DNA from 4 places in the Streptomyces afghaniensis genome. Region 3 is predicted to be linked to each of the others. Evidence: riboswitches for the same ligand, from Rfam matches in the RefSeq annotation. Region 3 holds a riboswitch; each other region holds the start of a gene.
The links. Region 3 has a riboswitch for cyclic di-AMP ahead of ACH4G3_RS24530 (C40 family peptidase). Riboswitches for the same ligand answer to the same signal wherever they lie in the genome.
Positions count from the first base shown of each region.

Region 1: it holds a riboswitch for cyclic di-AMP, as region 3 does, so the genes downstream of both, ACH4G3_RS29255 (transglycosylase family protein) here and ACH4G3_RS24530 (C40 family peptidase) in region 3, are expected to answer to the same signal.
Region 2: it holds a riboswitch for cyclic di-AMP, as region 3 does, so the genes downstream of both, ACH4G3_RS00505 (M23 family metallopeptidase) here and ACH4G3_RS24530 (C40 family peptidase) in region 3, are expected to answer to the same signal.
Region 4: it holds a riboswitch for cyclic di-AMP, as region 3 does, so the genes downstream of both, ACH4G3_RS23465 (transglycosylase SLT domain-containing protein) here and ACH4G3_RS24530 (C40 family peptidase) in region 3, are expected to answer to the same signal.

Region 1 covers NZ_JBIRGJ010000008.1:98,697-104,004, reverse strand. Annotated here, with positions in the region: gene ACH4G3_RS29265 (cytochrome P450 family protein) at 1-508, shown strand, start outside; gene ACH4G3_RS29260 (transglycosylase family protein) at 663-1,592, shown strand; cyclic di-AMP (ydaO/yuaA leader) riboswitch at 1,821-1,987, shown strand; gene ACH4G3_RS29255 (transglycosylase family protein) at 1,992-2,672, shown strand; gene eno (phosphopyruvate hydratase) at 2,961-4,241, shown strand; gene ACH4G3_RS29245 (FtsB family cell division protein) at 4,357-4,833, shown strand; gene ACH4G3_RS29240 (DUF501 domain-containing protein) at 4,886-5,308, shown strand, end outside.
Region 2 covers NZ_JBIRGJ010000001.1:121,122-126,429, forward strand. Annotated here, with positions in the region: gene ACH4G3_RS00495 (M16 family metallopeptidase) at 1-1,379, shown strand, start outside; gene ACH4G3_RS00500 (M16 family metallopeptidase) at 1,376-2,764, shown strand; cyclic di-AMP (ydaO/yuaA leader) riboswitch at 2,957-3,121, shown strand; gene ACH4G3_RS00505 (M23 family metallopeptidase) at 3,135-3,923, shown strand; gene ACH4G3_RS00510 (GntR family transcriptional regulator) at 4,113-4,808, shown strand; gene ACH4G3_RS00515 (HPr family phosphocarrier protein) at 5,001-5,282, opposite strand.
Region 3 covers NZ_JBIRGJ010000006.1:444,283-449,590, forward strand. Annotated here, with positions in the region: gene ACH4G3_RS24520 (hypothetical protein) at 264-617, shown strand; gene ACH4G3_RS24525 (SLAC1 family transporter) at 595-1,608, opposite strand; gene ACH4G3_RS24530 (C40 family peptidase) at 1,731-2,900, opposite strand; cyclic di-AMP (ydaO/yuaA leader) riboswitch at 2,909-3,083, opposite strand; gene pcrA (DNA helicase PcrA) at 3,374-5,308, shown strand, end outside.
Region 4 covers NZ_JBIRGJ010000006.1:224,841-230,148, forward strand. Annotated here, with positions in the region: gene ACH4G3_RS23455 (GNAT family N-acetyltransferase) at 1-814, opposite strand, end outside; gene ACH4G3_RS23460 (HAD family hydrolase) at 986-1,834, shown strand; gene ACH4G3_RS23465 (transglycosylase SLT domain-containing protein) at 1,798-2,562, opposite strand; cyclic di-AMP (ydaO/yuaA leader) riboswitch at 2,566-2,735, opposite strand; gene ACH4G3_RS23470 (polyprenyl synthetase family protein) at 3,247-4,257, shown strand; gene ACH4G3_RS23475 (LolA family protein) at 4,488-5,308, shown strand, end outside.

The DNA.
Region 1 (5,308 bases), on a different contig from region 3:
CGAGACGACCGTGAACCTGATCGGCAACGGCACCTACGCCCTGCTCACCCACACCGAGCAGCGCGCGCGCCTCCAGAGCTCCCTCGCCGCCGGGGAGACCGGCCTCCTGGAGACCGGAGTCGAGGAGCTCCTGCGCTACGACGGCCCGGTCGAACTCGCCACCTGGCGGTTTGCCACGCAGCCGCTCACCATCGGCGGGCAGCACATCGCGCCCGGCGACCCGGTCCTCGTCGTCCTGGCCGCCGCCGACCGGGATCCGGAGCGGTTCGCCGATCCGGACGTGCTCGACCTCGCCCGCCGCGACAACCAGCACCTCGGCTACGGCCACGGCATCCACTACTGCCTCGGCGCCCCGCTGGCCCGTCTGGAGGGCCAGACCGCGCTCGCCACGCTCCTCACCCGCCTCCCGGACCTGCGGCTCGCGGTGGACCCGGCCGAGCTGAGATGGCGCGGCGGCCTCATCATGCGCGGGCTGCGCACGCTGCCGGTGGAGTTCTCGGCGGCATGAAGTGACGAAACATCAGACCTGTGATCTTCACGTGATCTGCGCGGCATGAACTTGTGACAAGTGATCGTCTGCCGATACGTTCACCCATCATCAGCGCGGCCCTGGGGGGACCCGGCGCCGCGCCGGTCACTGCTGTCTCGCGAAAGGTCTCCGTATGCTCTCCGGGAACGGTCGGCACCGTCGCCCCCGCCAGGCTCCGGCTCTCCTCGTCGCGGCCGGGGTGACCGGCTCCGCCATCGCGATTCCGCTCCTCGGGGCCTCCGGTGCCAGCGCGGCCGACGGCACGACCTGGGACCGGGTCGCGGACTGCGAGACCGGCGGCGCCTGGAGCCAGAACAGCGGCAACGGGTACTTCGGCGGCCTCCAGTTGTCCCAGGAGGACTGGGAGAACCACGGCGGCCTCGACTACGCCCCGAGCGCCGACCTGGCCAGCCGCTCCCAGCAGATAGCCGTGGCCGAGAGAATCCTCGCCGACCAGGGGGTCGGCGCGTGGCGCACCTGCGGGCTGCTCTCCGGCCTTGAGCAGGACAAGAATTCGGACACGTCCGACTCGTCCAGCTCCTCCGACTCGTCCGCGCCGACGGACTCGCCCGGACTGCTCGACTCCACCGAGTCGCCCTCTGACGGGCAATCGACTCCGGAGGACGAAACTGACAAGTCCGACAAGTCGTCCGATTCCGCCGAGTCTTCGACACAGGACCCGTCGCCCGCCCCCGAGAGTGACAAGCCCGACAACTCCCGCCAGGACGACGGCTCTTCGGCACCCGCCGAAACCGAAACCGGCACCGCCTCCGGCCGCCACCGCGGCCCCAGTGCAGACGAGGGCACCGCGAGCGAGGACGGCCGTACGTCCGGGTCCACCGGACGGCACGCCTCGCGCGACGACGAAGCCTCCCGGGAGGCGACGGACGGCTCCTACACCGTCCGGCCCGGCGACACTCTCTGGTCCATCGCGAACTCCCTCGACCTCAGCGGCGGATGGCGCGCCCTCTACGTCGGGAACGAGACGGCCGTCGGTACCGACCCGAACCTCATCCGCCCCGGTCAGAAGCTCACGGTAGAGGGCGAAGCGGACGACAGGTAGCCGGTGGGGCAGTACGGAAACGGCGGCGGAAGTCACCCTGAAACCGTGCGAGTTCACGTCACTGTTCGCGGCTAATGTCCCTTATCGGTGCGGTGAGAGATAGATCTCAGAAGCCCTGATCGTCTTTGAAATTCCGCGGATCGCATGTCTACGGTCATGACCGCTCGCCACCGCGAGCCCCGGCTGCCGCAACGCCGAATCCTGCCAGCGGCCGTACGGGAACAGTCGTCGCGTCAAGCGCCGTAGGCAGGAGCGGGGGACCCAAGGTAAGTGCCCGACCGGCCGGTTGTGCCGGAAGGGCTTGGGGTGAAGCCGTGTCCCGGGAGGGACGCGGCCGGGCAACTCAACCGGCCCGAACCCGACAGCTCACCTCGCAGGCGTCGGTGAGGGGATCTCTCCATGCTGTTTTCCGGCAAGGGCACGCACCGCCGTCCGTCCAAGGCCTCTCGGGTCATCGCCATCGCCGGTGTCACCGGTGCCGCCGTCGCCGCCCCGCTGATGGCGGCCGGCAACGCCTCCGCCGCCACCGCCTCCGAGTGGGACGCCGTCGCCCAGTGCGAGTCCGGCGGCAACTGGTCCATCAACACCGGCAACGGTTACTACGGCGGTCTGCAGTTCTCCGCCTCCACCTGGTCCGGCTACGGCGGCACCAAGTACGCCTCCACCGCCGACCAGGCCACCAAGGAGCAGCAGATCGAGATCGCCGAGAAGGTCCTCGCGAGCCAGGGCAAGGGTGCCTGGCCGGTCTGCGGCAAGGGTCTGTCGAGCGCCGGCTACAGCGGCGGCTCCGCGCAGAGCAGCGGCTCCACCGAGACCCGCCAGACCGAGCAGCAGCCGGCCTCCCGCTCCGACGAGCGCCCGGCCCAGACCCAGAAGACCCAGAAGACCGTCACCACCCCGACCGGCAAGAAGGTCAAGAAGGGCGACGGCGAGTACAAGGTCGTCAAGGGTGACACCCTCAGCTCCATCGCGACCGAGCACAAGGTCGAGGGCGGCTGGGAGAAGCTGTTCGAGCTGAACAAGGACATCGTCACGGACGCCAACCTGATCTACCCGGGCCAGCAGCTGCACCTGAAGTAAGCAGCGCCCCGCCCGTCCCCACGGGCACGGCCCATCCCCGTCCCCACGGGTTCCCCGCCCCGGTGCGTCTTCCCCCGTACGCACCGGGGCGGGGTTTTTTCCGCCGGTCTTTGCGATCCGGCTTTGTTCCGTTCGGAAACAATTTACTCTCGGTTCTGTCCATGGGGTGGGCGACCCGGTGGCCGATCGCCCGGAGCCGGTTAGGCTCATGTCGCGAGCCACCGCGGCCCGCGCCTCGCCGGGTCCACGCGGCCCGCGTACCCGCGTCACATGAAGAAGGAGATGCTCGTGCCGTCCATCGACGTCGTCGTAGCCCGGGAAATCCTGGACTCCCGAGGCAACCCCACGGTCGAGGTCGAGGTCGGCCTCGACGACGGCAGCACCGGTCGTGCCGCCGTCCCGTCCGGCGCCTCCACGGGCGCCTTCGAGGCCATCGAGCTGCGCGACGGCGACTCGAACCGCTACCTCGGCAAGGGTGTGGAGAAGGCCGTCCTCGCGGTCATCGAGCAGATCGGCCCGGAGCTGGTCGGCTACGACGCCACCGAGCAGCGCCTGATCGACCAGGCCATGTTCGACCTGGACGCCACCGACAACAAGGGCTCCCTCGGCGCCAACGCCATCCTCGGCGTCTCCCTCGCCGTCGCCCACGCCGCCTCCGAGGCCAGCGACCTGCCGCTGTTCCGCTACCTGGGCGGCCCGAACGCGCATCTGCTGCCGGTGCCGATGATGAACATCCTGAACGGCGGCTCGCACGCCGACTCCAACGTGGACATCCAGGAGTTCATGATCGCCCCGATCGGCGCGGAGTCCTTCTCCGAGGCCCTGCGCTGGGGCGCCGAGGTCTACCACACGCTGAAGAAGGTCCTGAAGTCGAAGGGCCTCGCCACCGGCCTCGGCGACGAGGGCGGCTTCGCCCCGAACCTCGGCTCCAACCGCGAGGCCCTCGACCTCATCCTCGAGGCGATCAACGAGGCCGGTTACACCCCCGGCGAGCAGATCGCCCTCGCGCTCGACGTCGCCGCGTCCGAGTTCTACAAGGACGGCGTCTACACCTTCGAGGGCAAGGAGCGCTCGGCGGCCGAGATGACCGAGTACTACGCGGAGCTCGTCGACGCGTACCCGCTCGTCTCCATCGAGGACCCGCTGTTCGAGGACGACTGGGAGGGCTGGAAGACCATCACCGCCAAGCTCGGTGACAAGGTCCAGCTCGTCGGCGACGACCTGTTCGTCACCAACCCCGAGCGCCTGGCCCGCGGCATCGAGGAGGGCGCGGCCAACGCCCTGCTGGTCAAGGTCAACCAGATCGGTTCGCTCACCGAGACCCTGGACGCCGTCGAGCTGGCCCAGCGCAACGGCTTCAAGTGCATGATGTCCCACCGCTCCGGCGAGACCGAGGACGTCACCATCGCCGACCTGGCCGTCGCCACCAACTGCGGCCAGATCAAGACCGGCGCCCCGGCCCGCTCCGAGCGCGTCGCCAAGTACAACCAGCTGCTGCGCATCGAGGAGATCCTCGACGACGCGGCGGTGTACGCCGGCCGCAGCGCCTTCCCGCGCTTCAAGGGCTGATCGCCGAAAGGCCCGACCCGTAAGAGGCAGCGTCGTACGTACGTCCCCGTACTCGGTCCCGTACCGTGTCCGGGGACGTACGCGCGTATGACGGTGGAGCGGGAGGCGGACAGACATGGCCGTGAAGGACCGGGACCGGTTCTCCACCGCGACCAGGATCCGGCTGCTCGGCGAGCAGACCGCGGCCCGGGTCTACCGCTCCCAGACCAGGCGCCAGGCGCGCCGCTCCCGGCTGACCGGCCGGGCCGCGCTGCTCGCCCTGGTGATGTGCTCGCTGATCGTGGCCCTGGCCTACCCGATGCGGGAGTACGTCTCGCAGCGCGCCGAGATCGACGACCTCCAGCGCGAACAGCAGCAGGCCCGGCAGCGCGTCGAACGGCTGCGCGACCAGAAGGCGCGCTGGCAGGACGACGCGTACGCGGAGCAGCAGATCCGGCAGCGGTTGCACTACGTCATGCCGGGGGAGACGGGGTTCATCGTCGTCGACCCGCACGCGGCGAAGCAGTCGCACGCCGACCTCGGGGCGGCCGACCGCCCCTGGTACTCGAACGTCTGGGACGGGGTCGACAAGGCCGACGCCTTTGACCAGTGAACCCGGAACCCAGCCAGTGACCTGAACCCAGAAAGACAGCCTGAACACAGTCATGGAAACGCCCCCGCCGACCACCCCGCGCACCGAGCCCACCGACGCGGACGTCGAGGCCTTCAAGCAGCAGCTCGGCCGGCCCCCGCGCGGCCTGCGCGCCATCGCGCACCGGTGCCCGTGCGGGCAGCCCGACGTCGTCGAGACGGCCCCGCGGCTGCCGGACGGGACGCCGTTCCCCACGCTGTACTACCTGACGTGCCCGAAGGCGAACTCGGCGATCGGCACGCTGGAGGCGAACGGCGTGATGAAGGAGATGACCGAGCGGCTGGCCTCCGACCCGGAGCTGGCGGCGGCGTACCGGGCGGCGCACGAGGACTACATCAGGCGCCGTGACGAGATCGAGGAGCTGAAGAACTTCCCGAGTGCGGGCGGCATGCCGGACCGGGTGAAGTGCCTGCACGTGCTGGTGGCGCACTCGCTG
Region 2 (5,308 bases), on a different contig from region 3:
CCACAGCCCAGGCAGGCTCCGGGGGCCTGACAGCGACCGAGCACCGCCTGGCCAACGGCCTGCGCGTGGTGCTCTCCGAGGACCACCTGACCCCGGTCGCGGCGGTGTGCCTCTGGTACGACGTCGGCTCGCGCCACGAAGTCAAGGGGCGTACCGGCCTGGCTCACCTTTTCGAGCACTTGATGTTCCAGGGTTCCGCCCAGGTGAAGGGCAACGGCCACTTCGAGCTCGTCCAGGGCGCGGGCGGCTCGCTGAACGGCACCACCAGCTTCGAGCGGACCAACTATTTCGAGACCATGCCCGCCCACCAGCTGGAGCTCGCCCTCTGGCTGGAGGCCGACCGCATGGGCTCCCTGCTGGCAGCGCTCGACGACGAGTCGATGGAGAACCAGCGGGACGTCGTCAAGAACGAGCGCCGGCAGCGCTACGACAACGTCCCCTACGGCACCGCCTTCGAGAAGCTGACCGCCCTCGCCTATCCGGAGGGCCACCCTTACCACCACACCCCGATCGGCTCGATGGCCGACCTGGACGCAGCCACCCTGGAGGACGCGCGCGCGTTCTTCCGCACCTACTACGCGCCGAACAACGCCGTGCTCTCCGTCGTCGGCGACATCGACCCGGAGCAGACCCTGGCCTGGATCGAGAAGTACTTCGGCTCCATTCCCGGCCACGACGGCAAGCCCGCGCCCCGGGACGGCGTGCTGCCGGAGATCATCGGCGAGCAGCTGCGCGAGGTCGTCGAGGAGGAGGTCCCGGCGCGTGCCCTGATGGCCGCCTACCGGCTGCCGCACGACGGCACGCGCGCGTGCGACGCGGCCGACCTGGCCCTCACCGTCCTCGGCGGCGGCGAGTCCTCCCGCCTGTACAACCGTCTCGTGCGGCGGGACCGTACGGCCGTGGCGGCCGGCTTCGGCCTGCTGCGGCTCGCCGGGGCGCCCTCCCTGGGGTGGCTGGACGTGAAGACGTCCGGTGACGTGGAGGTCCCGGTCATCGAGTCCGCCATCGACGAGGAGCTCGCCCGGTTCGCCGAGGACGGCCCCACGGCCGAGGAGATGGAGCGCGCCCAGGCCCAGTTGGAGCGCGAGTGGCTGGACCGGCTCGGCACGGTCGCCGGCCGCGCCGACGAACTGTGCCGGTACGCCGTGCTGTTCGGCGACCCCCAGCTGGCCCTGACGGCCGTACAGCGGGTGCTGGAGGTGACGGCCGAGGAGGTCCAGGAGGTCGCCAAGGCCCGCCTGCGGCCCGACAACCGCGCGGTGCTCGTCTACGAGCCCGTCGCCGGCGAGACGGGCGACACGGAGACCGCCGAGGACGCCGACACCACCGAGGACACCGCAGCCGCGGCCCTGAACGAGAACGAGGAGGCGGCCAAGTGACCGAGCTCGCCACGATGGACTTCCACCCCCAGCCGCAGGCGGGCGAGGCCAAGCCGTGGGCCTTCCCGGCCCCCGAGCGCGGCACTCTTGGCAACGGCCTGACGGTCCTGCGCTGCCACCGCCCCGGCCAGCAGGTCGTCGCCGTGGAGGTGCTGCTGGACGCACCCCTGGACGCCGAGCCGGCCGGCCTCGACGGCGTGGCCACGATCATGGCCCGGGCCTTCTCCGAGGGCACCGACAAGCACTCCGCCGAGGACTTCGCCGCCGAGCTGGAGCGTGCCGGCGCCACCCTCGACGCACACGCCGACCACCCCGGCGTCCGGCTCAGCCTGGAGGTGCCGGCCTCCCGGCTCGCCAAGGGGCTCGGCCTGATCGCCGACGCCCTGAGGGCTCCCGCGTTCGCGGACAGCGAGGTCGAGCGGCTCGTCCGCAACCGCCTCGACGAGATCCCGCACGAGCTGGCCAACCCCTCCCGGCGCGCCGCCAAGGAGCTCTCCAAGGAGCTCTTCCCGGCAGGCTCGCGCATGTCGCGGCCCCGCCAGGGCACCGAGGAGACGGTCGCCGCGATCGACTCCGCGGCCGTACGCGCCTTCTACGAGCGGCACGTCAGGCCCGCCACGGCCACCGCCGTGGTCGTCGGCGACCTCACCGGCATCGACCTCGACGCCCTGCTGAGCGACACGCTGGGCTCCTGGACCGGATCCGCGGCCGAGCCGCACCCGGTGCCGCCGGTGACCGCCGACGACACGGGCCGGGTCGTCATCGTGGACCGCCCCGGTGCGGTCCAGACGCAGCTGCTCATCGGCCGCATCGGCCCGGACCGGCACGACCGTGTGTGGCCCGCGCAGGTGCTCGGCACGTACTGCCTCGGCGGCACCCTCACCTCCCGCCTGGACCGCGTGCTGCGCGAGGAGAAGGGCTACACCTACGGTGTGCGGGCGTTCGGCCAGGTCCTCAGGTCCGCCCCGGACGGGACCGGTGCCGCGATGCTCGCCATCACCGGCTCCGTGGACACCCCCAACACCGGCCCCGCCCTCCAGGACCTCTGGACGGTGCTGAGCACCCTCGCCGCCGGGGGACTGACCGACGCCGAGCGGGACGTCGCCGTGCAGAACCTGGTCGGTGTGGCGCCGCTGAAGTACGAGACGGCGGCGGCCGTCGCGAGCACGCTGGCCGACCAGGTCGAGCAGCACCTGCCCGACGACTACCAGGCCACGCTGTACCGGCAGCTCGCCGCGACCGGCACCGTGGAGGCCACCGCGGCGGTCGTCAGCGCCTTCCCGGTGGACCGTCTGGTGACCGTGCTCGTGGGTGACGCGGCGCAGATCAAGGGCCCGGTGGAGGCCCTGGGCATCGGCGAAGTCACGGTCGTCGCCGCCGAGTAGGGGCACGCGCGCGAGGAGCCCTGGTTGTCTTCCTAAGGCACCAGGGCTCCTTTATGCCCGAATTGGCACGGAGGTTGCCTGTCTGCCCTGTGGGATGCGCTACAAAAAGCCGGATCCGTTTGGGAATTGAAAGTGGCCCCGCTTAGCGTCGTCCGGGCTGTTCGTCAGGCAGTGCGCCGCACCCGCGGCACCGGACAGTCATCGCCGAGTCCCCGTACGGCGCGAGCCAGGGGAGCCGGGGACCCAACCGCAGTCCCTGGGGTGAATCGGACGCCCGCGCGAGCCGCGAGGGGGTCCGTAGGAGACCTTCCTGCTCCGAACCCGTCAGCTAACCCGGTAGGCGAGAAGGAAGGAAAGGACCAGGCACTCCATGGCGTTCACCCGCGCCACCGGGAAGCACCGTCGTCCCAGCAGGATCCACCGCGGCACGGCCCGCGCGGCGGGGGTCGCGGCCCTCGCCACCACCGGCGTCATCGGCACCGTGGCCGCTCCGGCCGCCTTCGCCGCCGAGCCGGCCGTCGAGCAGACCGGCCTCACCCCCGTCGTCACCATGGGCGACACCGTGGCCCAGCAGATCGACGCCCAGGCCGCGGCCCAGAAGCAGGCCGCCGAGGAGGCCGCCGCCAAGAAGAAGGCCGAGGAGGCCGCCCGCGAGCGGGCCGCCGAGGCGGCCAAGGAGGCCAAGGAGGCGGCCGAGAAGGCCCGCGAGGCCAAGGAGCGCGCCGCCCGCGAGGCCGAGCGCAAGCGCCTTAACACCTTCGTGCCCCCGATCTCCGGTTCGTACGTCTCCACCGGCTACCAGGCCAGCAGCGGCCTGTGGTCCTCCGGCAGCCACACCGGTGTCGACTTCCACGCCGCCAGCGGCACCTCCGTCCACGCGGTCGGCATGGGAGAGGTCGTCGAGGCCGGCTGGGGCGGGTCCTACGGCAACCAGATCGTGATCAAGATGAACGACGGCACGTACACCCAGTACGGCCACCTGTCGTCCATCAGCGTCTCGGTGGGCCAGCGGGTCACCCCGGGCCAGCAGATCGGCCTGTCCGGCGCGACCGGCAACGTCACCGGCCCGCATCTGCACTTCGAGGCCCGTACGAGCCCCGAGTACGGCTCCGACATCGACCCCGTCGCCTACCTCCGCTCGCACGGCGTGAGCGTCTGACGGCGTACCACTCCGCTTCCCCGAGGCCCCGGCTCCCCGAGCCGGGGCTTTCGGCGTTTGTGCCGCCCGGCTGTCCAAAAAATATCCCTGGATTCCGGTCTGCCGTCGGAAATTCCGGCTCATTGCAATAGAGTCACGGAACACGCGTCACTCGTTCGACGTTTCACGGGGATTAAACGGAGGTCGGTCATGCGCATTCCCGCGCACTCGGTGTGCACGGCCATCCGGGACGACATCGTCGCGGGTGTCTACGAACGCGGCGGCCGGCTGACCGAGGAACTCCTCGCCCGCCGCTACGGCGTCTCGCGCGTCCCCGTCCGGGAGGCCCTGCGCACCCTGGAGGCCGAGGGCTTCGTGGTGACCCGGCGGCACGCGGGCGCGTGCGTCGCCGAACCCACCGAGCAGGAGGCCGCCGACCTGCTGGAGATGCGGCTGCTGCTGGAGCCGCTCGGCGCTGCCCGCGCCGCCCAGCGCCGCACCGAGGCGCATCTGAAGGTCCTGCGCGGCCTGGTCAGGCTCGGCCAGGAGCGCGCCCGCCGGGGCAACAGCGACGACCTGCGCTCCCTGGGCGGCTGGTTCCACGAGACGCTCGCGCAGGCCTCCGGCAGCCCCGCGCTGACCTCGATGCTCACCCAGCTCCGTCACAAGATCGCCTGGATGTACACCGTGGAGGCGCCGGCCGGGCCCGTGGAGTCCTGGACCGAGCACGGCGCGATCGTGGACGCGGTGGCGCGCGGGGACAGCGAGCGCGCGCGGGCGGTCACGGCGCTGCACACCGAGCGCGCGACGGCCGCGCACCGGCTGCGTTTCGGCTCCGCCGGGGAGCGGGCCGAGCGTGTGAGGAACTCGCAACATCCCGTAAACACGGCGAGCCTGCGGCATTAACACAGGAGCCGTATACAAAGAGCAGGTAATTCGCGGGGGATTATTTCTGCTGCCCGGGAACGGGGAATTCACGACCCGTGACCGGAAATGGCGACCCGCGCCCGGGAATGGCGAAGGGCTCGCCCGATGAATTCGGACGAGCCCCTCAGGATGCACCGGACCAGGGGTACCGGATCAGGCGCGGAAGAATGCTCAGACGGTCTCGGGCAGTTCCTCGAGGCCCTCGGAGACCAGCTTCGCCAGCCGGTCCAGGGCGACGTCCGCACCCTCGGCGTCGGAGGCGAGGACGATCTCCTCACCGCCCTGGGCGCCGAGGCCGAGGACGGCCAGCATGGAGGCCGCGTTGACGGGGTTGCCGTCTGCCTTGGCGATCGTCACCGGGACGCCTGCGGCCGTGGCGGCTCGGACGAAGATGGAGGCGGGGCGGGCGTGGAGGCCCTCGGCCCAGCCGACGTTGACGCGGCGCTCAGCCATGTGTTGCTGCCCTTCGGTTTTCAGGG
Region 3 (5,308 bases):
GCGGTGGGGAGCCGGACACCTGGGGGAGGACGCTAAACGTCGCCGCGGCGGCCCGGTGGCGGCTGCGCGGAAGTGTCCCGAGAGGACCGGCGGTGACCGTATGCGACCGTGCCCTCGTCCCGCCGCCGTCGACTTGACTCAGCGTGATGACCGATGCGCCGAATCATGGGTTCGAGGCGGCGGGCGGGTGCTATGGGGCGCATATATGCACCCGACGGGCCGGTGTCGGGCGGCTGTGGAGCCCCTGATTAGGCTCCGGCCTCATGGACGTACTCATCCACCTCTTCGTCGGCCTCCACATCATCGGCATCGCATCCCTCCTCGGCGGTTTCCTCACCCAGATGAAGGCGATGGGCGAGGGCACCGCCCGCTACACCCCCGCGATGCTGCACGGCGCGCTGACGATGCTGGTCACCGGTGTGATCCTGGTCGGCCTCAACCAGGCCGACGACCAGTCCGTGAACAACATCAAGATCGGCGTGAAGCTGGCCCTGCTGATCGTGATCCTCGGCCTGGTCTACGTGAAGCGGGACGACGAGCAGGTGGACAAGGGCCTGTTCGGCCTCGTCGGGGCGCTGACCACGGCGAACGTCTTCATCGCCGTGCTCTGGACCTGACCCGGCCGGGCACGGCGCAGGCCCGGGCCGAGGCGACCGTCCAGGCGGTGACCACGAGCCACGCGGCCACCGAGACCCACAGCAGTACCTCCCCCAGGCCGTCGAGCCAGGAGACGTCGAGGGCGGCGGCGACGGCCAGTGCGGCCGTCGCCGTCATGGCCCAGGTGAACACGGTCGCCCAGCGGCGGATGTCGGTGCGGGGCCGGGGCCGAAGGAACTCGGCGGCGAGCAGGACGGCGCAGCAGACCAGTGTGAGCACGAGCAGCGCGACCGTCACATGGCTCAGGGTGCCGCGGTCGTCGACGTTCCACAGGTACAGCTGCGCGCTGTCGGAGCTGATCAGCCGTGCCCCGGCCAGCGCCGAGAGCGCGAGCGCCCCGGCCACGAGCCAGTGGTCGCCGCGCCCCTCCGCCACCTGCCGCACGTCGAAACGGGCCAGGGCGAGGACGTACAGCACGAGCCCCAGCCAGAACAGCACCAGCGCCGCGTGGGCCAGCCAGGCGGCCGACTCGGCAGCGGCGAGCGTGGCGCCGAGCACGGCGAGCCCCTGTGTGGCCATGCAGCGCGTGAACACGGTCCCGGGCCTGCGCCGCTCCCCGTCCTGCGCGGGGAGGGCCAGCGGCACGGGCCAGAGCAGTACGGCCAGCACCAGCAGGGCCGCGGCCAGAGCCTGCGAGCCGGCCGCCGAGAAGCCGGTGCCCAGGACGGCCGTCGCCGCCACGGTGGTGAGGGCGGCCGCCGCCACGGTGTCCACAAGGCCCGGCACCCCCGCGTACGACCGCCACCTCGTGCCGGCCGGCAGCAGCCGCAGGGTGAAGTCCGCGGCGAGCATCAGCCAGGCCGCGCAGGCCACGCCGAGGGCGATACGGGAGAGGACGCCGTACCCCGCCAGATCCAGACCGACCGACAGGGTGCCGGTCGTCAGTACGGCGGCACTGGCGGACGGCGCGCGCTGCGCCCACCAGTCGGTGGAGGGGGAGGGGCCGGGCATGGGGCCGATGCTAGGAGGCGCCGCGCGCGATGTGAGCGGGGCACGCGCGGGCGCCTCAAAAACGCGCGAGCGCCCTCACGCGCGCGTGCCCTCAGTGATCCGCATGCCGTGACCTACGGCCCTCAGGCGGGCCGCACCACGCTGTGGATCGCCGACTCGCCGTCGTAGTAGATCGACTCCTCGCGCACGTAGGTGCCGGGCTTCGGGGCGTGGATCATCATGCCGTTGCCGATGTAGATGCCGACGTGGGTGACGTCGTCGTAGAAGAAGACCAGGTCACCGGGCTGGGCGTCGGCCAGCGGGACCGTGGTGCCGGCGTTGACCTGGTCGTAGGTCGTGCGCGGCAGGGTGACGCCCGCGGCCTTCCAGGCGGCCTGGGTGAGGCCGGAGCAGTCGTAGGAACCGGGGCCGACGGCGCCCCAGACGTACGGCTTGCCGATCTGGGCACGGGCGAAGGCGAGCGCCTTCTCGGCCTTGGTGGCGTAGGAGGAGTCGGCCGGGGCTGTCGAGGAGGACGAGCCGGAGCCGGCCGACGAGGAGCCGCTGTCCTGCTGCTGGGCGGCCTCCTCCTGCGCCTTCTGCTGCGCGGCCTGCTGCCGGGCCAGCTCGGCGGCCTTGCGGGCGGCCTCCTGCTGCTTCTCCCTCTCGATCGCCGCGAGCCGCGCCTTCTCCTCGGCGGTCAGCTTCGACAGCAGCTCGCGGGCGTCGGCGAGCTTTTGCTGGACGGTCGCCTTGGCCGTCTTCAGGTCGCCCTGCGTCTCGGTCAGCGTCTCGAGGCTCTCGGTGGCCTCCTGGCGCTTCTTCATCGTCTCGGACTGCTGGGTGACGTAGTCGTCGACCGCGACCTTCTGACGGCCGGTCATCCGGTCCATCAGCTGGGTCTGGTCGAAGTAGTCCTGCGGGGTGTCCGCGAGCAGGAACGTCGCCGTGTCCGGGGCGGAGGCGCCGGTGCGGTACTGGGCGGCGGCGAAGGAACCGAGTTCCTCCCGTGCCTCGTTGAGCTTCTGGGTGCGCTTGGCGACGTCGTCGAGAAGGGTGTCGACGCGCTTTCGCTGCTTGGTGGTCTTTTCCTTGGCCGAGTTGTACTTGTCGGTCGCCGACTCGGCCTGGCGGTACAGGTCGTCGACCTTCTTCTCGACTTCCTCGAGACTCGGCTTGCCGTCGGCCTCGGGGGCGGCGTTGGCCGACTGGGACAGCAGGGCCACGGACGTGAGGGCCGCCGTTGCGAGGGCGGGGGTCCGTATGCCTGCGACGCGCGTACCAGCGGGACGCGACTTGCGGTGCGACGCCAAGGGAGGCGACTCCTTCCATGCTCCGCCTACCGGGTTAGCTGTCGGGTTCGGGCGGGTACATCGGAAGGGTTGCCCTACGGCCGTCTCCGTGGAGGGAGTCGGGCCGATTCACCCCAGAGTTTCTCGGTTGGGTCCCCGGCTCCGGCTGCCGCTGCGGCACACCGGACTCGGCGGAGGCCGCGCGGCCCGGCGACGTTCGCCGGTGGGGGTCGTGCGGCCTGCCCGCACGGTAGCCAACTGGTGTGGCCCTTGTGAAGGTTGATGGGTGATATGCCCGATACATTTTCGTGACCTTATCCCGGAGCGTCGCCGAGAGTGACCGGTCAAGGGGGGTTGGTCACGAGTCGTCCATAATCGTGACGTCTGTAGCGGACTGTGATCATGCGGGGATGCAGGGTGACGAAGGGGTCGTTTCGGCGATGTTCTCAGGGCGGCGGCGGGCTGTCAGTGGGGCGCCCTAGACTCGGAGAGCGATGAGCAGCCTCTTTGACGACAGCTTCCTGGCGGACCTCCAGGCCCAGCGGGGCCCCGCGGACGAGCCCCCGCCGCCACCCGAGGACGATCACGTACCGGAGCCGGTTCCGGACGATCTGTTCGGCGGGAAGTTCGACGTGCCCCCGGACCGGGACGCCTATTACCGCGACGGCGCCCCGCGCCCGGTGGTGGACACCGCCGCCCTCCTGGAGGGGCTGAACGACAACCAGCGCGCCGCCGTCGTGCACTCCGGCTCCCCGCTGCTCATCGTGGCCGGCGCCGGCTCCGGCAAGACCCGCGTGCTCACGCACCGCATCGCCCACCTGCTCGCCGAGCGGGGCGTGCACCCGGGCCAGATCCTCGCGATCACCTTCACCAACAAGGCCGCGGGCGAGATGAAGGAGCGCGTCGAGCAGCTCGTCGGCCCACGGGCGAACGCGATGTGGGTGATGACCTTCCACAGCGCGTGCGTGCGCATCCTGCGGCGCGAGAGCAAGAAGCTCGGCTTCACGTCCTCCTTCTCGATCTACGACGCCGCCGACTCCAAGCGCCTGATGGCCCTGGTCTGCCGCGACCTCGACCTCGACCCCAAGCGCTTCCCGCCGAAGTCCTTCAGCGCCAAGATCAGCAACCTGAAGAACGAGCTGATCGACGAGGAGGACTTCGCCGCCCAGGCCACGGACGGCTTCGAGAAGACCCTCGCCCAGGCCTACGCGATGTACCAGTCGCGGCTGCGCGAGGCGAACGCCCTCGACTTCGACGACCTGATCATGACGACGGTCAACCTGCTGCGCGCCTTCCCGGACGTCGCCGAGCACTACCGCCGCCGCTTCCGCCACGTGCTGGTGGACGAGTACCAGGACACCAACCACGCCCAGTACGCCCTCGTGCGGGAGCTCGTCGGCACCTCCGAGCACCCCGTCGACGTACCGCCCGAGGCCGAGGTCCCGCCCGCCGAGCTGTGCGTCGTGGGTGACGCAGACCAGTCGATCTACGCCTTCCGCGGCGCGACGATCCGCAACATCCTCCAGTTCGAGGAGGACTACCCGGACGCGACGACGATCCTGCTGGAGCAGAACTACCGCTCCACCCAGACGATCCTCAGCGCGGCCAACGCGGTCATCGAGCGCAACGAGTCCCGCCGCCCCAAGAACCTGTGGACCAACGCGGGCGCGGGCGCCACGATCACCGGGTACGTCGCCGACACCGAGCACGACGAGGCGCAGTTCGTCGCCGACGAGATAGACCGCCTCACGGACGCCGGCGAGGCGAAGGCCGGCGACGTCGCGGTGTTCTACCGCACCAACGCCCAGTCCCGTGTCTTCGAAGAGATCTTCATCCGCGTCGGCCTGCCCTACAAGGTCGTCGGCGGGGTCCGCTTCTACGAGCGCAAGGAGGTCCGGGACGTCCTGGCCTACCTGCGCGTGCTGGCCAACCCGGAGGACTCGGTGCCGCTGCGCCGGATCCTCAACGTCCCCAAGCGGGGCATCGGCGACCGCGCCGAGGCGATGATCGACGCCCTCGCCCAGCGGGAGAAGATCAGCTTCCCGCAGGCGCTGAAGCGTGTGGACGAGGCGTACGGCATGGCCGCGCGCTCCACCAACGCCGTCAAGCGGTTCAACACGCTGATGGAGGACCTCCGGACGATCGTCGAGTCCGGCGCCGGACCGGCCACCGTGCTGGAGGCCGTCCTGGAACGCACCGGGTACCTCGCCGAGTTGCAGGCCTCCACCGACCCGCAGGACGAGACCCGGATCGAGAACCTCCAGGAACTCGCCGCCGTCGCCATGGAGTTCGAGCAGGAACGCGGCGAGGACGAGCAGGGGACACTGTCCGACTTCCTCGAACAGGTCGCGCTGGTCGCCGACTCCGACCAGATCCCCGACGAGGAGGACGGCGACGGCGTCATCACGCTGATGACCCTGCACACCGCC
Region 4 (5,308 bases), 220 kb from region 3:
CCAGACCGGGCGAGTACTTCGCGAACTCCGGGTCGTAGGCCGGGAACCAGCAGGCCAGGACCGACGCCGAGCGCAGTCCGAAGTGCGCGGCCAGCGGCCGTTGACCGGCGTACAGCACGGACAGCGTGCCGCTGCACTCCGGTGCCCGGGTCGCGGCCAGCCGCCCCACGAGCCGGGTGATCCACTCCTGGGCGAACCGGTCCCGGCGGCCGGTCCTTCGGTACTGCGCCGACTTCCACTCCATGAGCGTGCGCAGCGCGGCCGGCTCACGCTCGTCGAACACGAACCGCAGCTCGCCGACCTGCCGGCCCAGCCTGCGCTCCTTGGCCAGGGTGGTCTTCAGGAACTTCGGCGACTGGGCGCGCAGCACCGACTCGTACGTCTCGTAGCCCTTCTCCACGTCGATGACGTAGGTGGCGTGCTCCTCGGCCGCGTACCGGACGAACAGCCGCTGCTCGGCCTCCAGGTTGTCGAAGGCGAAGCTCGACAGCGAGCAGCGCCGCAGCAGTTCGCCCGTGTCCAGCCGCAGCCCCGGCCGCAGGATCGCGCCCTGCGTGTCCGAGACGCCCAGCCCGATCGCACGGCCCTGCCCCAACGGGCCCCGCTCATGGGGCAGGAAGCCGGCCGGCTCCAGCCCCTCGTACACCACCGCGACCCGTGCCTGTGGCCTCACCAGCCCGACGGCTTCGGTGAACTCCGGTTCCATGAAGGGGTTGCGCGGTGTCTCCGACGCCGCGCGCAGCGCGCGCCAGCGCTCCTTCTCCCCCTCGCCGAGCTCCCCGGGCACACCCACACGAACACGCCCACTGCTCAACCCGACCCCCCGATCAAGTCCCCCCTGGACACTTGGAAGGTACCGCCCGAGACGGCCTCGACGGTAGGTAGCGGACCATGTTGTTGCCAACTGGTGCAGAGGCCTTCAACCGGGCAATCGGTGTCCGCCGCGGGATGAAACGAAAGGGCGCACTGTCCGTATTCTCTGATCATGGCCGCACCCATCGCATATTCACTCATCGCCACCGACCTGGACGGGACGCTGCTGCGCGGCGACGACACCCTGTCCGACCGGTCCCTCGCCGCGCTCGCGCGGGTGGCGGACGCCGGTGCCCAGCACCTCGTGGTGACGGGCCGGCCGGCGCCCAGAGTGCGGCCGCTCCTGGACGACCTCGGCTGTACGGGGCTCGCGGTGTGCGGGCAGGGCGCGCAGGTGTACGACGCCGGCGCGGACCGGCTGCTGTGGTCCATCACCCTGGACCGGGAACTGGCGGAGACCGCCCTCGGCAAGATCGAGGCCGAGGTGGGGCAGGTGTACGCCGCGGTCGACCAGGACGGGGTCGACGGGCTCACGCTCATCGAGCCGGGCTACCTCATGCCGCACCCGACCCTGCCGGCGGTGCGGGTCGACCGGCGCGACGACCTGTGGGGCGCGCCCATCAGCAAGGTGCTGCTGCGCCACCCCTACCTGAGCGACGACGAGTTGGCGGCGACGGCCCGCTCGGTGGTCGGTTCACTGGCGACCGTGACGATGTCGGGGCCCGGCACGGTCGAGCTCCAGCCGTGCGGCGTCACGAAGGCGACGGGCCTGGCGCTGGCCGCCGAGCACCTGGGGCTGCGGCCGGCGGACACCGTCGCCTTCGGGGACATGCCCAACGACATCCCGATGTTCGACTGGGCCGCCCACGGCGTCGCCATGGCCAACGCCCATCCCGAACTCAAGGCCGTGGCCGACGAGATCACCCTGTCGAACGAGGACGACGGCATCGCCGTCGTCCTCGAACGGCTGCTGGGCGGGACGGCTCAGTACGGGCCGTTGACGTTGTCGATCGAGCCGTAGCGGGCCGCCGCGTAGTTGCAGGCCGCCGTGATGTTGGCGACCGGGTCGTACGGGTCGAAGGAGGTGCCGGGCACGTGGTAGGCGGCGAAGGTCGGGTCGATGACCTGGAGCAGACCCTTGGACGGGGTGCCCTTGGCGGCGTTCGAGTCCCAGTTGTTGATCGCCAGGGGGTTGCCGGACGACTCCCGCATGATGTTGCGGTAGATGCCGTCGTACGAGCCCGGGATCCCCTTCTGCGCCATGACGTCCAGCGCCTCGCGGATCCAGCCGTCCAGGTTGTTCGCGTAGGTCTTCGCGGAGGCCTGGGTGGCCTGGGCGACGCCGCCGGCCGGCTTGGCGGGGGCCGAGGACTTGGTGGCCGTCTTCTTCACGGCGTCCGTCTTGGCCGTCTTCACCTTCAGCTTCAGACCCGGGTGGATCAGCTTCGGGTCGTCGCCGACGGCGGCGCGGTTGTCCTTGTAGAGCTGCTTCCAGCCGCCCGACACGTCGAATTTGTCCGCGATGCGGGCGAGCGAGTCGCCCTTGGTGACGGTGTACGTGACGGACTTGGAGGTCTTGGCCTGCGGCACGGACTGCGCGACGGCGGATGCGCTCTGGGCCGGCTGGGCGGCGCCGGCCTGCGTCGCGCCGAGCAGCGGGAGGGTGAGTGCCGCTCCGCCGGTGCCGACGGCTGCGACACGGCGGGTGAGCTGGCTGCTTCTGGGGCGACGGTGCTTGCCTCGGGGCATGGCGATGTTCCTCTCCGGCGCCTGCGAGGTGAGCTGTCGGGTTCGGGCCGGGAGGTGCCCGGCCGCCTACGGCGCTGTGTGCCGTACGCGGCTTCACCCCGAGCCGTTCCGCTGCGCGGACCGGCGACTTACCTGGGTCCCCCGCTCCTGCCCTGCGTGAGTGAGTCGGATGGTGTGGGGCGTCCGGGCGGCGGCAGGATTCGGCGTCCGCCGGACAGGCCCGGAACGTATGCGAGAGCACATGTCGGGAACAAGCACCGGAGTCACATCTCGAGCGGTTGACCTTGGTCAGAGGCTTATGAGGCGCTTGATCCTTTGCTGAAGCCAAGGCTCAACTTGCGTGCGGCGGAAGGAGGTACGGGTCGGTGCCGGAGTGGGATGTCACAGGGGATAACGTGATTCAACTCACTGATCACGAGTCCGTGGGGCAATTTGCACCAAGGGGAATTCGCTTATCCATCACGGCAAATCGTGCATACGTCACTACCTCCTGGTAAGTCGATAAATGTCTGCTCTTATGAGCTGATCAAAAACATGGCGGTCGTGATCGGATACCACCCGGCCTGTAACCCTGGGCGCTGGTGGTGATCGAAACGTGACCGGATACGCTGACTCGAGTGATGGCAGCGACCTATCGACAAACCGCGTGATCACCGGCAGACACCAGCAGACAGGAGACCCCTCGTGACCGACGTCGGGCCGTTCGGGCTGAGCGTGCGGGACCAGGCTCTGGAAGCCGATGTCCAGGCCGGATTGGCGGCTGTCGAGGAAGGCTTGCTCGAGGCCACCAAGAGTGAGGTGCCCTTCATCACGGAGGCCGCCCAGCACCTGGTCCGGGCCGGCGGCAAGCGGTTCCGTCCGCTGCTCGTGATGCTCTCGGCCCAGTTCGGCGACCGGTACGCGCCCGGGATCGTGCCGTCGGCCGTCGTCGTGGAGTTGACCCACCTCGCCACGCTGTACCACGACGACGTGATGGACGAGGCCACCGTGCGGCGCGGGGTGGCGAGCGCGAACGCCCGCTGGGGCAACTCCGTCGCGGTCCTCACCGGTGACTTCCTCTTCGCCCGCGCCTCGCACATCCTGGCCGACCTCGGCCCGGAGGCGGTGCGGGTGCAGGCCGAGGCGTTCGAGCGGCTGGTGACCGGGCAGATCCTGGAGACGGCCGGACCGCAGGACGGCCGCGACCCGGTCGAGCACTACCTGGACGTGCTGGGCGGCAAGACCGGCTCGCTGGTGGCGGTGTCCTGCCGGTTCGGCGCCATGATGTCCGGCGCCGACGAGACGGTCGTGGACGTGCTGACCCAGTACGGCGAGCGGCTCGGCGTCGCCTTCCAGCTCGCGGACGACGTCCTGGACATCGCCTCCGACTCCCACGAGTCCGGCAAGACCCCCGGCACCGACCTGCGCGAGGGCATCCCCACGCTGCCGGTGCTGCGGCTGCGTGAGCGTGCGGCCCGGCTCGGGCTCGCGGACGACATCGCCCTGTGCGAGCTGCTGGACTCCGACCTCACCGACGACGACCGGCACGCCGAGGCCCTGCGCCTGCTGCGGGCCCACCCGGCGCTGGAGCAGGCCCGGCGGGACACCGTCCGCTACGCCCAGGACGCCCGCTCGGCGCTGGCACCGCTGCCCGAGTGCGCCGCGAAGACGGCGCTGGTGGAGCTGTCCGACGCCGTGGTGCACCGGGCCGGCTAGCGCGTTTTCCCCCACGACCCCTACGGGTCGGGGGAGAAGCAGCCCTCTCGTGTCATACCGGAGCAGTACGTGGAGTTGAGCCCGGGGTCTGACGTATCTCGCCGGCCGATTTGGTCAGATAGTCACCACGGAAAACACCACTCCTCACCAGTTCGGGTGAGAATGGCGGCTCAGGGACGAGTGCGTGCACGACACGGACAGCCGCCGCCGATCACGGAGGTAGGGCACACATGGCACCGTACGCATCCGACGACAGCACGACCGCCGGGGAGGTCGACGAGCAGCGCTCCGGGCGGCGCAAAGCCGCGCGGTACATCGTCCCGGTCACGGTGGTGGGGGTGGCGGCCGCGACGATCGGGCTGGTCCCCGCACTCGCCGACTCCGGTGACCCCGACCTCCCGAAGATCACCGCACAGCAGCTCATCGAGAAGATCGCCAAGTCGGACGTCCAGCAGCTGTCCGGCACCGTGAAGATCAGCACCGACCTCGGCCTGCCGGACCTCGGCGGGCTGGAGAGCAGCCTGATGTCCGGTGCCGCGGGCCAGGGCGAGGGCGGCTCCTCCGCCGACCCGACGGCCAAGCTCACGGAACTGGCCTCCGGCACGCACACCCTGCGCGTCGCGGCCGACGGCCCGGACAAGCAGAAGCTGTCGCTGCTGGAGAACGCCGCCGAGTACAGCATCGTCCACAACGGCAAGGACGTCTGGGGCTACGACAGCAAGTCGAACGAGGTCTACCACGGCACCGCCTCCGACAGCCCGGAGCGCGGGAAGGACCAGCAGCCGCCTGCCACGCCCAAGGACTTCGCCGAGGAGGCCCTGAAGGCCACCGACGACACGACCTCCGTCACGGTGGACGGCACCGCCCAGGTCGCCGGCCGGGACGCCTACAAGCTGGTCATCAAGCCCAAGCAGTCCGGCTCGACCGTCGGCGCGGTCACCGTGGCCGTGGACGCGAAGACCGGCATGCCGCTGAAGTTCACGCTGACCCCGGCGAGCGGCGGCGCCGCCGTCGTCGACGCGGGCTTCACCCAGGTCAGCTTCGCCAAGCC